DNA from 3 places in the Luteipulveratus mongoliensis genome. Region 1 is predicted to be linked to each of the others. Evidence: riboswitches for the same ligand, from Rfam matches in the RefSeq annotation. Region 1 holds a riboswitch; each other region holds the start of a gene.
The links. Region 1 has a riboswitch for S-adenosylmethionine ahead of metX (homoserine O-acetyltransferase MetX). Riboswitches for the same ligand answer to the same signal wherever they lie in the genome.
Positions count from the first base shown of each region.

Region 2: it holds a riboswitch for S-adenosylmethionine, as region 1 does, so the genes downstream of both, VV02_RS21855 (MetQ/NlpA family ABC transporter substrate-binding protein) here and metX (homoserine O-acetyltransferase MetX) in region 1, are expected to answer to the same signal.
Region 3: it holds a riboswitch for S-adenosylmethionine, as region 1 does, so the genes downstream of both, VV02_RS27450 (putative leader peptide) here and metX (homoserine O-acetyltransferase MetX) in region 1, are expected to answer to the same signal.

Region 1 covers NZ_CP011112.1:3,652,245-3,656,245, forward strand. The annotation lists gene VV02_RS17360 (universal stress protein) at 1-330, opposite strand, end outside; gene metX (homoserine O-acetyltransferase MetX) at 396-1,568, opposite strand; SAM riboswitch class IV at 1,607-1,718, opposite strand; gene VV02_RS17370 (DUF4192 domain-containing protein) at 1,758-2,834, opposite strand; gene VV02_RS17375 (YkvA family protein) at 2,928-3,305, opposite strand; gene VV02_RS17380 (EcsC family protein) at 3,391-4,001, opposite strand, start outside.
Region 2 covers NZ_CP011112.1:4,600,016-4,604,016, reverse strand. The annotation lists gene VV02_RS21855 (MetQ/NlpA family ABC transporter substrate-binding protein) at 1-919, opposite strand, end outside; SAM riboswitch class IV at 1,127-1,238, opposite strand; gene VV02_RS21850 (NAD-dependent epimerase/dehydratase family protein) at 1,467-2,528, shown strand; gene VV02_RS21845 (sensor histidine kinase) at 2,500-3,627, opposite strand; gene VV02_RS21840 (response regulator transcription factor) at 3,624-4,001, opposite strand, start outside.
Region 3 covers NZ_CP011112.1:2,641,636-2,645,636, forward strand. The annotation lists gene VV02_RS26025 (GNAT family N-acetyltransferase) at 1-584, opposite strand, end outside; gene VV02_RS12640 (ABC transporter substrate-binding protein) at 592-1,566, opposite strand; gene VV02_RS27450 (putative leader peptide) at 1,682-1,777, opposite strand; SAM riboswitch class IV at 1,807-1,920, opposite strand; gene VV02_RS12645 (MFS transporter) at 2,012-3,490, opposite strand; gene VV02_RS12650 (glycoside hydrolase family 3 protein) at 3,559-4,001, opposite strand, start outside.

The DNA.
Region 1 (4,001 bases):
GAGGATGCGCTGGGCGTTGGATCCCAGGATCAGCTTGCCGACCGGCGTACGCCGTCGCAGGCCGATGACGATCAGCTCTGCGCCGACCTCGTCCGCGGCCGCGATGATGTCCTCCGCCGGGTCGTCGGTGTGGGTCAGCGAGCGCAGCTCGACCTCGACGCCGCTCCTGCCGGCCTCCTCGAGGAGCCGCGACACAGGCTCCTCGTCCGCCTTGCTGGCGCGGGAGTCCAGGACCAGCAGCTTGGTCGACCGCTCGGTCGCCTCCTGCACGGCGCGCTCGAGCGCGGCCTTGCCTTCCTTGGTCGCGACGTAACCCACCACGACAGTCACGGATGGCCTCCCTCATCAGGCAGCAGTCCAGCAGGATCGGCGCGGGTGGCCGTCCTGCCCAGACGCTACCGGACGTGGCGGGCCTCGCGGGCTGTCCCCGAGGACAGGGCGCGGTCCACTGCAGCGGCGACCTGATCGATCTCGATCAGGAACCCGTCGTGGCCGTAGTCGGAGTGGATCAGCTGGACCGAGCCCGAGCCGCGAGCCCGCACCAGCTGCTCGGACAGCTCGACGGGGAACAGGCGGTCTGAGTCGACGGCGATCACGTGCAGGTCGCCGGTGTAGGGCCGCAGGGCCGCAGCCAGCCCTCCCCGACCGCGACCGATGTCGTGCGTCGACATGGACCGGGTGAGGGTGACGTAGGTGCCGGCGTCGAACCGACCGACCAGCTTGGCCGCGTGGTGGTCCAGATAGCTCTCGACGCCGAATCGGCCTCCGCGCAAAGGGTTCTCGCCGTCCTGGCCGTCTCGACCGAACCGGTCCTCGAGCTCGCTCGCGCTGCGGTAGGTCGTGTGGGCGATCCGACGAGCGAGCCCGAGCCCGTGAGCCGGGACGACACCCTGGTCGTAGTAGTCGCCGCCGCGGTAGTCGGGGTCGTGGCTGATCGCCAGGATCTGCGCCTGGCCCCATGCGATCTGGTCGGCCGATGCTGCGCCGGTGCTGGCGACGACTGCGGCGCTGCGCACCCGCGTGGGGTAGGACGCCACCCATTCCGCCACGCGCATCCCGCCCATCGAGCCTCCGACGACCAGGCGCCAGCTCGTGATCCCGAGGAGGTCGGCGACCTGTGCCTCCACGGCGACCTGGTCGCGTACGGAGATGTTGGGGAAGCGGGATCCCCACGGTCGGCCGTCCGGCGCGAGCGAACCTGGTCCAGTCGTGCCGCGACACCCCCCGAGCACGTTGGTCGCCACGACGAAGTAGCGGGCGGTGTCGATGGCGCATCCGGGTCCGATCAACCCGGGCCACCAACCAGCGGTCGGCTGTCCTGGACCGGACGGCCCGACGACATGCGCGTCGCCGGTCAGCGCGTGCTCGATGAGGACGGCGTTGCTGGCGTCGGCATTGAGCCGACCCCACGTCTGGACGGCCACCGTCACGTCGGGCAGCGACTCACCGCTCTCGAGGGTCTGCGCGCCCAGCCGTACGCCGAACGCGTCCGGGTTGGCGTCCTCCGGCAACGAGACCAGCACACCATCGGGCAATGCGGCTGCTCGTCGATGGCCCAGCACGGTCACGGCGTCGCTCCCTGGTCAGGGGCCTCGCAACGTGTCGGGCCCCGCGCTTGTCGAGCCTTTGTGGTTCGACCTTGTCCTCACCCGGGGCACCCCACCGCGGTGGAGGGTTGCCGCTCAGCCAGCCGGGGCTTGGCGCTGAGACTCTTGACATCCACGACGGTAGCAGCGCCCCACCGACGCCCTCAATTCTCAGGACGCGATCTCTCGGCTGCTGGGATCGCCCTGCCCGGGCCGCAGGCCATGACTGAGCGCGTGACCGATCAGGTGGGCCAGCGAGTACGCCGGGTTGGCGTCCAGGGCCCGGTCAAGTGCCATCCCGGCCAACGCACCGCTGCCGTGCGCCCAGCACCAGTACGCCAGCAGGGTGGCCGTCCCGTCGACCCAGACATCAGGGGTGCAAGCGACCAGCGCCTGCAGCCGGTGGGTCACCCGCCCGATCTCGACGTCCCGCTGCAACGGCGCAGCGCCGTGCGCGGCGCGCCACGCAGGACGGCCGAGCGCATCGTCCAACGCCGATCGGATCGCAGGGCTGTGCGAACGAAAGCCCAGCGCGTCAGGGGCCATCCAGCCCATCAGCTCGTCACGAAACACCTTGTCCTGCAACGAGCAGACCGCGTCGAGCAGGGTGTCGACCGGCAGCAGGTGGACTGGCAGCGCGTCGTCATCGGTGACCAGGACAGCGGACCAGGCGACGGCGACCGCGTCGTCCTCATCGCGCTCGTCCATGGCGTCGAACGGCTGGTCGACCATCGTCAGCATCGCCTGCGCGACCAGCGGGTGTGCCAACGCGACGCTCGCCGCCAGCTCATCTCGGTCGGCGTACGGCTCGACCTCGCGGAGCACCTGCTCGGCAATGGCCCCCACCCGACTCTGCTCAGGGACCGGCTGCCACTCATCCCGCTCACACCCGCCGCACGCACACCGAGCCACGGACCACTGGCCCTCGCGGACGTGCACCTCGTGCACGCACGGCGCTCCGCTTGCCTGGCTCAGCTCACGCCTGATCGTGGCCATCAGCCGCCGCGTGTCCTCCTCGTCGTCATAACCGACCAGGTCGAACTGTCGTAGACCGACTCGACCGAGCTGGTCGACGACCAGACGGGCCGCCTCGGCCCGCCTCTCGCTGGGCGGGATGTCGATGCGCGAGATCGGACCGACGGTGCCGTCGATCGAACCGACGACGACCACGGACCGTCTGGGGATGAACCCGAGGACGTAGGGCAGGTAGGCGACCAGCTCTCCGAGGCCGCGCAGCTTCTGATTCATGGACCCAGGCTTCAGCGGTCAGCACCGACCGTGAAGCCTCTCGAGACGGCCTGTGGACAGTGGGCCGTCCGTGGAAGGGGTGTGGGAAACGGCTCAGCGCACGGTGTGGCTGCGGACGGTCGAGGCCCGCTGCTTCTCCCAGCGCAGGAAATCGTCGGTGTCGCGCACCAGCGCGCTGGCGAACCAGGCGAGCACGACGGCGTCGTCGGCCAGGCCGACCACCGACAGGACCGCCTCCGGCAGCAGGTCGACCGGGGAGACGATGTACGCCGCGGCGCCTGCCAGCGCGGCGAGATGCATCGGCGAGCACCCGTCGTACTCCCCCGACATGGTCGCCCTGACCATGCGCGGGATGGCAGACAGCCGGGCACCGACGGCTGGCGCTCCGGGCGCGCTGGCTGCCTTGACGGCGTTGGCCAGCTGGCGCATGGAGCCCCACTGGACCGAGCGTGGTGAACGAGGTGCGGGCATGTTGCTCTCCTTCGTGCGGACTCCCCCGAGCCCGTAACAGAACGTCAACGACCGAGGCGCCGCGGACATTCCGGCGCCCGGACGGTCACGCGGTCCGCGGCGGGAACTCCTTCTTGGCCGAGCCGGCGATCCGGTTCAGGAGGTAGACGTCCAGGCCGGCACCGATCACACCGCCCGCGACCGGGATGCCCTTGCCGAGCTTGGCGAACGCCTTGCGTCCGACCTGGCTGATGAGACGGAAGCCGACCGCCTTGTTGACGACCAGCAGCGCCGGCCCCGGCAGCCGCTGTGCCGCCAGGTTGGCGAGCCGGCCCGTGCTCACGACACCGGCCTTCTTGAGGAGGTCATCGGCGTCCGCGCCGATCAGCGCGAGGAGGACCGCTGAGCGCAGCTCGCGCTGATCGATGTCGTAACCACGGACCGAGGCCACCGCGGCTGTCATCCGCGTCGCCACGATGTAGAACTCGAGCACGTTGGCCGGGAGCGCGATCGGCAGAGTGACGAATCCGCCCAGGCCCGTGAGGAATCCGCCTGCCGCAGCGAGCTTGCGGTGGTCGCCGATGATCTCGGCGATCGCCTTGTCGGCATTGCCCTGGTGCTTGGTCATCGCGTCCTGGGCGACCTTCTTGGCCGGTTCGAACCCGGCCTTGCCGTCGAAGCCGACGTCCAGGAGCCGCTCGGCAAGGTGCATCGCAG
Region 2 (4,001 bases), 950 kb from region 1:
TCACGAGGTCGGCCTGGGGCTTGTCGACGATGACGGCGGTGTTCTTGGAGTACGCCTTGACCTGCGCGAGGACCGACGGGTCGTGGTAGAGCTTGGCGATCTTGAGGTAGGTCGGGTTGTCCTTGTCCTCGGCGCGCGCGACGAAGGCGTTGATGTAGGGCAGCGCCTCCGGGCGTTTCGGGTCGTCGTTGAACAGCGTCTTGGACGGGTCGAGCTTGGCGTCCAGGGCGAAGTTGTTGTTGATGACCGAGGCGTCGACGGACGGCAGCGAGGCGACCGTCTGAGCGGCGTCGACCGGCGCGACCGTGACCTTGGACGCCGAGGCGTCGACGTCAGCCGGAGTGGACAGCGTGTTGCCGCCACCCTTGAGCTTCAGCAGTCCGGCTTGCTGCAGCACCAGCAGTGCTCGTGCCTGGTTGGTCGGGTCGTTCGGGATGGCGACCTTGCCGCCCTTGGGGATCTGGGTGAGGGCGGTGTGCTTCTTGGAGTACAGGCCGAGCGGCACCACGACGGTCGAGCCGATCGGGGTGAGGTCCTGGCTCGCGCTCACGTCGTAGGTCGCCAGGAACTGCAGGTGCTGGAACAGGTTCAGGTCGGTCTGCTTCTGCGCCAGGGCCGGGTTGGCCTGGGTGTAGTCGCCGAAGTTGACCACCTTGATGGTGATGTCCTGCTTGGCGGCGAGGTCCTGGAGCGGCTTCCAGTACGGCGCGCTCGCCTCGGTGGTGCCGATGCTGACGGTCGTGGTCTTCTTCTCGTCGTCGCCGGACGCTACGGCCTTCACGACGAAGCCGGCGGCCACAAGGACGACGACGCCGGCAGCGACGGCGCCGATCAGCTTGCCGCGGCCTCCGCCCGGGCGCTCGGGCAGCGCGATGATCGAGTCATCTTTGTTCTCAGGGGTATTGGTGTCATCAGACATGGTGATGCCTTTCTGAAGTCATTGAGGAGGAGTCCGCCGCGGTCACGGGGTCTCGATACGCCTCCGCTGGCGCTCCGGCTACTCGACCAGCGGTGGGTTGCGGTTAGCGACAGCTGGGACAGCAGCACCGACGAATCGGCCTGGGAGGAGTCACGTGAGTGTGGTGTGCGCGCTGCATGAGTCGTCCTTGAATCAGCCACTGCGGGAGTGGAGTGCTTGCGCGAGGGGTGGTCGCGCCCGGTCGTCACCTGGAGCACCCCGCCACATCCGTGAGGGTTGCCGCCCAGCAAGCCAGGGCTTGTCGCTGGAACTCTTGACCGCGTCCAAAGTAAGAACTTCGTCATCATCAAGTCAAATCAGTAAGCCAATTCAGTGTTATGGCACGCGTCACACCGTCAGGTCTCGATCCGGACTTGCGACGAGCTGGGCTGAGGCCGCGATCCATCCTGTGACGAACTGAGGAACTCTCGCTCGATCGGGCGAATTCATCTGTCCGCCAGTCGTTCTCGAACCATACGCTGACGATGGTCGAGCTCTGGAGGACAAGATGCGAGTCGTAGTGACCGGCGGTGCAGGATTCATCGGGCAGCACGTCGTGGCCGAGACGCTGCGGCGCGGGCACGACGTGCTGGTCCTGGACTCGCTGCGAGAGGACGTCCATGGTCAGCACGGGTGCCCGCCGAGCGGCGCCCGGCTGCACCTGGGAGACGTGCGGCAGACGTATGACCTCGACGCGGCCCTCCCTGGCGCCGATGTCGTCGTGCATCTCGCTGCCAAGGTCGGGCTCGGCGTGGACGTCTCGGACCTGCCCGACTACGCGTCGAACAACGACCTCGGCACCGCCGAGCTGCTCGCCGCGATGGCACGCCATCGCCTCAACCGGTTGGTGCTGGCGAGCTCGATGGTGGTCTACGGGGAAGGCCTCGGTCGGTGTGCGGAGCACGGGCCCGTCCGCGGACGGCCGAGATCCGAATATGACCTGGCTCAAGGCCAGTTCGAGCCTGAGTGCGTCCGCTGTGGCGCACAGCTGAGCCCATCGCTCGTCGATGAGGAAGCACCGTCCGACCCGCGCAACGCCTATGCCGCATCCAAGCTCGCGCAGGAGCACTACGCCACCAGCTGGGCCCGCGAGACCGGTGGCAGCGCGGCGCTGTTGAGGTATCACAACGTCTACGGTCCCGGCATGCCCCAAGGGACGCCGTACGCCGGTGTCGCCTCGATCTTCACCTCCGCCTTGCGCGACGGGAAGGCTCCGCGCGTCTTCGAGGACGGCGGGCAGCGTCGAGACTTCGTGCACGTGCGGGACATCGCCGCCGCGACCGTGACGGCGGCCGAGCGCCACACGGGTGGAGCGCGCGCGTTCAACGTGGGCACCGGCGTACCTCGCACGGTCGGAGAGATGGCGGCCAGCCTCGCTCACGCGCTCCATGGACCAACGCCCGTCGTCACCGGCGACTACCGACTCGGCGACGTCCGCCACATCACGGCCAACTCTGCGCGGATCCTGGACGAGCTGGGCTGGATGGCGCGCGAGGACTTCGACAAGGGGATGGCCGAGCTCGCGGGTCTCGGGCAGACGGTCAGCGCGCCAGCGGTAGCAGCACGCTGAAGGTGCAGCCCGGCCCGCTGTTGGCGACCTCGACCTCGCCGTCGTGCGCGGTCACGATCTCCTGAGTGATCGCGAGTCCGAGCCCCGCACCCGAGCCGAGACCCGGGTGGGGAGAGCGGGCGGACTGCCCGCGATAGCCGACCTCGAACAAGCGCGGCACCTCCGACTCCGGGATGCCACCGCACTCGTCGGTGACGGTGAGCAGCGCGTACGCCGGGTCTGAGCCGGCCGTCACGCCGAGCGCGACCGTCCCCTGGGGCGCGGTGTGCCGAATCGCGTTGTACACCAGGTTGGTCAGCGCCCGGTTGAGCTGCGCGCTGTCCCCCTCGACCTCGGCCATCGCCCGGGACGAGCCCACGAGTCGTACGCCTTGCAGGGCGGCCAAGGGCTCGAGGCCGGCGAGTGCGTCAGAGACCAGGTCGGCGAGGTCCACGCGTTCGCGACGGGTGACGACGGCACCGGCATGCAGCCGACTCAGGTGGAACAGGTCATCGACCATCTCGGTCAGCCGGTCCACCTCGACCCGCATCTGGTGGTGGTAGCGACCGGGGTCGGCGGCTACGCCGTCCTCGAGGGACTCGGCCATCGCGCGGAGCCCGGCGAGCGGCGTACGCAGGTCGTGCGAGATCCAGGTGACCAGGTCGCGGCGGGAGCGCTCGAGAGCTTGCTCGCGCTCACGGGTCTCGGCGAGGGTGCGTGCGGTGCGGTGCAGGTCGTCGCGCAGGGTGCGCAGCTCACCGGAGACCGCGCGCTGGTCGGGCGCCGGGACGCGGCCCTCACCGATGGCGCTGACAGCCAGCCGGAGCGAGGCGCTGTCCCGACGGAAGGTGCGCGCAGCGGCCGCGGCCGCGACGGAGGCGAGCAATCCTGAGACGAGGGCAGCGATGATCGTGACGTACTCGTCGTCCATCGTGATGAACATCGCGCGGTTGCTGCCCACGACGGCCGCGACCGCGGAAACCGTTGCTACTGCTGCGATCGAGACGAGTACGCCGGCGTGCCACAGTCGACGGGCGGGCCACGTGACCAGCCACGCGACGACCGCGCCGGCCGCACCCCACCCGAGCGCGGTGAGCAGGATGCTGAGCGTGTGGTTCATGCGTCGCGCTGCATCCGGTAGCCGACGCCCCACACGGTCTGGAGCAGCTGCGGGTCGGCCGGGTCGACCTCGATCTTCTGCCGGATGCGTCGCACGTGCACGGTCACGGTCGACTGGTCGCCGAACGTCCAGCCCCAGACGCGTTCCATGAGCTGCTCGCGGGTGAAGGCCTCGCCCGGATGACGCATCAAGTGGATGAGGACGTCCATCTCGCGCACGGTGAGGGCCAGCTCGCGCGGCTCCCCGGCGGCGTCGTCCAGCGTTGCTCGTCGAGCGGCCACGTCGACCGTGAGCGGTCCGATGGTCAGGATCTCGGGTCCCGCAGGCACGGACTGCTTGGCCCGCCGCAGCACCGACTCGACCCGCAGGATCAG
Region 3 (4,001 bases), 1.0 Mb from region 1:
GTGGTGTTGGCGGTGTCCCGGGCGTACCTCGTGGCGTACTCGACTCGCAGGTCGGCGAGCAGCTCGGCGAGCTCGGGAGCGTCGTACGACACGCGGCGCGCCACGATCGGCGCGGGATCCTGAGCCTTGGTCCCACCGGTGGACCGCTGCTCGCCGGTCACGTGGGCGAGAAGGCGTTCGACGTCGTTGCGCAGCGACGTGGCCGCGGCGCTCGCCAGCACGAATCCGCCGTCGTTGAAAGGCAAGATCTGTTGGGCGGCAACAGGATTCGCGGTCAAGATGACCGACCGTCGCTCGGATGATGCTTGGAGTCGCCTGGCTGTCTCAGCGATGTCCTTGTCGTGTCCTCCGACGATGAGCACGGCACGAGCGTGGCTGCTCCGGAGCGCGTCGACCGCGTTGACCATCAACGAACGGGCGAGTGCGGCGACGATGAGACCGTCCGAGATGTCGACGTCCGAGACGTCGGCGTGCGCGGCGCGGACGCGGTGTCCCAGTGCCTGGAGCCGCCGTGTGATGTAGGTGAGCTGGGCCGTCGACGGGTGGGTCGCCGCGGCCGGTCCCAGGGTGGTGAAGGTGCTCATGCCGAGATCACCCCTGAGCCTTCGGCAGGCCAGGTGGGTTGATCTGTGAGGTCTTGACGGCCTCGCTGTTCAGCTGCCAGCGCTGCAGGACCTTGCCGTAGCTCCCGTCGGCGATGGCCGAGTTGAGAGCAGCTGCAAGTGGTTTCGCCAAGCCTGACCCCTTCTTGCTGAGTGCTGCGATGAGTCCCTGCACGTGGTTGCCGCCACCCGAGAACGTGCCGACGACCTCGGTCTTTCCTGACGTCGCGACGTGATAGCGCGCCGACGGACTCGGACCGAAGTAGGCATCGATGCGACGCGAGCTCAGTGCGAGGTAGTAGTCCGAGGAGTTCTGGTAGTACACGATCTTGGCCGGCTTGAGGCCGGCCTTGATGTTCGCGCTGTTCCAGTCGACGAGGATCTTCTCCTGGTTGGTGCCGCTCGCCACCGCGATCGTCTTGCCTGCAATGTCCTTGCCACTGCTGACTTTCCAGCCCTCGCCCTTGCGCGCCTCGAACGAGACGTCGTCCTTACGGTAGGTGGCGAAGTCGTACTTCTCCTTGCGCTCCTCGGTCACGGTGACGTTGGAGAGCACGGCGTCGTAGCGTCCGGAGTCGACCCCGAGGAACAGGTTCTCGAATCCGGTGTGCTCGAGGTCGAGGCGAAGGCCGAGCTTGCCCGCGACGAGGTAGGCGAGGTCGACCTCGACGCCGATCGGTGTCTTGTTGTCATCGGCGGTGAAGGCCAGGGGAGGGCTGCCGGACGCTCCGGCAGTGTCGGCGATGGTGATGGCGCCCTTGCGGCGGACAGGATCGGGCAGCAGGGCAGCGGCCGTGGCGTCCTTGGTCACCGCAACCCGCTTCTGCTGGGCGCTGACATTGATCGCAGGCTGCGCCCGGTCCTGCGGCGCGGCGCTCGACGGATCGCTGCACCCGGCCACGGCCGTGGTGGCCAGGAGGGCCGCAGCCGCCGGGAAGGCAGAGGCATACTTCGAAGAGGGCATGGTGAATGTCCTTGAGTGTCAGCGGAGTTCGCGCGTTGAATGCGTGACGGGTGAGCCCGTCAGTCAGCAGAGATGACCTGGGCGCGTGGCTCGAGGCGACGCGTACGGTGAGCGGTCAGTGACAACACTGCGCGGAGGACACGCGCAGCAGGTCGACGTGACGCCGACGGTGCAGGCGTCGCCGCGGCATGCGGCCTCGTCCTTCCGTCATCGCGATCTCCCCTGGTCATTGGACCCGAGGGTCCGCGCTTGCGAGGTGCCGGGCGGCACTCACCTGGTCGTCACCCGGAGCACCCCACCGCGGAGGAGGGTTGCTGTCCAGCAAGCCGGGGCTGTGCGCTGGAGCTCAAGACCTTGCGCGTGACGCTACGACCCACGCGGGTGCCCGGCAACCCCATGCGGACCACGTCTCATAACGTAAGATAGTTTATAGAGTTATCAGACGTTATGGATGGCTTGCCGCACGCGCGCGGCCGGGGTCGTCGCGGTCCTCCAGTCCGGCCGCGGCCAACAACGCTTCCTCGCGCTCGTACGCCGTCAGCTCGCGATCCGTCTCTAGGGCGTCGGTGGGCGAGCCGGGCAGCAGCCAGGCGCACACCGCTGTGAGGACGCCGACGCCCGCTCCGACGAACGCGGTCATGCGGTAGGCGTGCAGCGTAGGAGTGCCATCACTCCCGAAGGCCTGCAGCAAGGTCACCGCCAGACCGCTGCCGATCGCAAACCCGACGAACCGAGACACCTGGTAGAAGCCCATCGCGCTGCCGGTCTCCTCCGGCGGCACGGCAGAGACGATCAGCCCGGGCATCGCGGCGAACGTGTAGCCGAGCCCAACACCCAGGATCGCCATGGTCACGAATGCCTGCCACAGGTGCGAGGCCGTCGAGCCGAAGAACACTGACGCCACGACGACACAGAGTGCTCCCGCCGGGATGATCGGTCGGAGGCCGAATCGGCGGGTGAGCGCTGGAAGCGTCCGGCTGACCGACGCGCTCAGCACGGACAGGGGTACGAGTGTGAGGCCGGCGACGAAGACCGACTCACCAAAACCGAAGGTCGACAGCTGGACGAGCTGAGTGATGGTCACCATCGACAGGTACATCGTGACCCCGAGCAGCAGACCGCTGACGTTGGCGGTCAGGACTGCTCGGTGCCGGACCAGCCGCAGGTCGACCAGAGGCTCGGACGTGCGCAGCTCGTGGGCCACCCACAGCGTGAGGAGAGCGATGCCGCTGACCAGGAGGACCAGCGTCCGTGCCGACCCCCAGCCCCATGCGGCCGCCTTGTCGAGAGACACCAGAAGCGCGACCAGGCCCGCGCCGATGATGGCCGCTCCGGTGTAGTCGATCCGTTGATGGGAGTCCCGCGACTCGGGGCTCGGGATCGCCCAAATCGCGGCTGCGAGAGCCAGCGCGCTGACGCCGGTGCCCGCCCAGTAGGCGGCGTGCACGCCGCCGTGGTCGGCGATGAGACCGGTGATCGGATAGCCGAGGCCCACTCCTGCTGCTCCCACGACGGAGAGCGTTGCGATGACCCGCCCAGCGTGGTCAGGCCTCAGGTGCTCGCGGGCGGCGGCCATGGTGAGCGGCATGAGGGCCAGGCCGAGACCTTGGAGTGCGCGGCCGGAGATGAGGAGAGGAAGGGATGTGGCCAGCGCGGCCAGGACGCCTCCGATGACCACGCTGCTCTGGCACACCACGATGACGGTCTTGCGGTGTCGTCCGTCGCCGAGCCGTCCGACCAGAGGTGAAGCGACGCCGGCAACGACCACCGTTGCGGTCAGAGCCCATTGGGCGTTGCCGACTGTGGTGTGCAGCTCGTCGGCGAGGCGTGGGATGAGTGGCGCGCCGAGGCTGGAGACGATCGAGACCACCGCCCCGATGAAGATGAGAGCCGGGACGAACGCGCGCTGTCGGAGGCTGGTCACGCGAGTTGACTATACAGATAGCCTATGTATGCGAGCGGTGAGCCGCACTCACCGTCGGAAGCGTTGCGTCAGGGCGACGTGAGCAGGTCCGCGACAGCCTCGGCCGTCGGGAGAGAGTGGCCGAACGTGCGCACCGTGCGTCGTGCCGGCTGGAGAGCATCGGTGTCCGGCACCCAACCCGTGCAGATCACGATGGCGTCGGGTGAGGTGGCGAGCAGGTGAGCCAAGGCGTTGGCCTCGCTCGGGTCCATGCCAGGTGTGCCGGTCACGATGACATCGGCTCGCTCGTCTTCGCCGAGGACTAGCCGTCGGGGCCCGTCGACCGCTCGGCCCTCGACCGTCGGTCCCTGGTCGAAGGCGCGGGCGGCCGAGCTCTCCGGCAGCCGGCGCATCAGGGCTTGGGTGATGACGCTGAGGTTGCTGCCGCTGGCGATGTTGCGGAGTCGACGGATGTCGATGATGCGCACCGGACCCTGGAGGGCACCGCTGACGTCGCCGGTGGTCAGGAGAC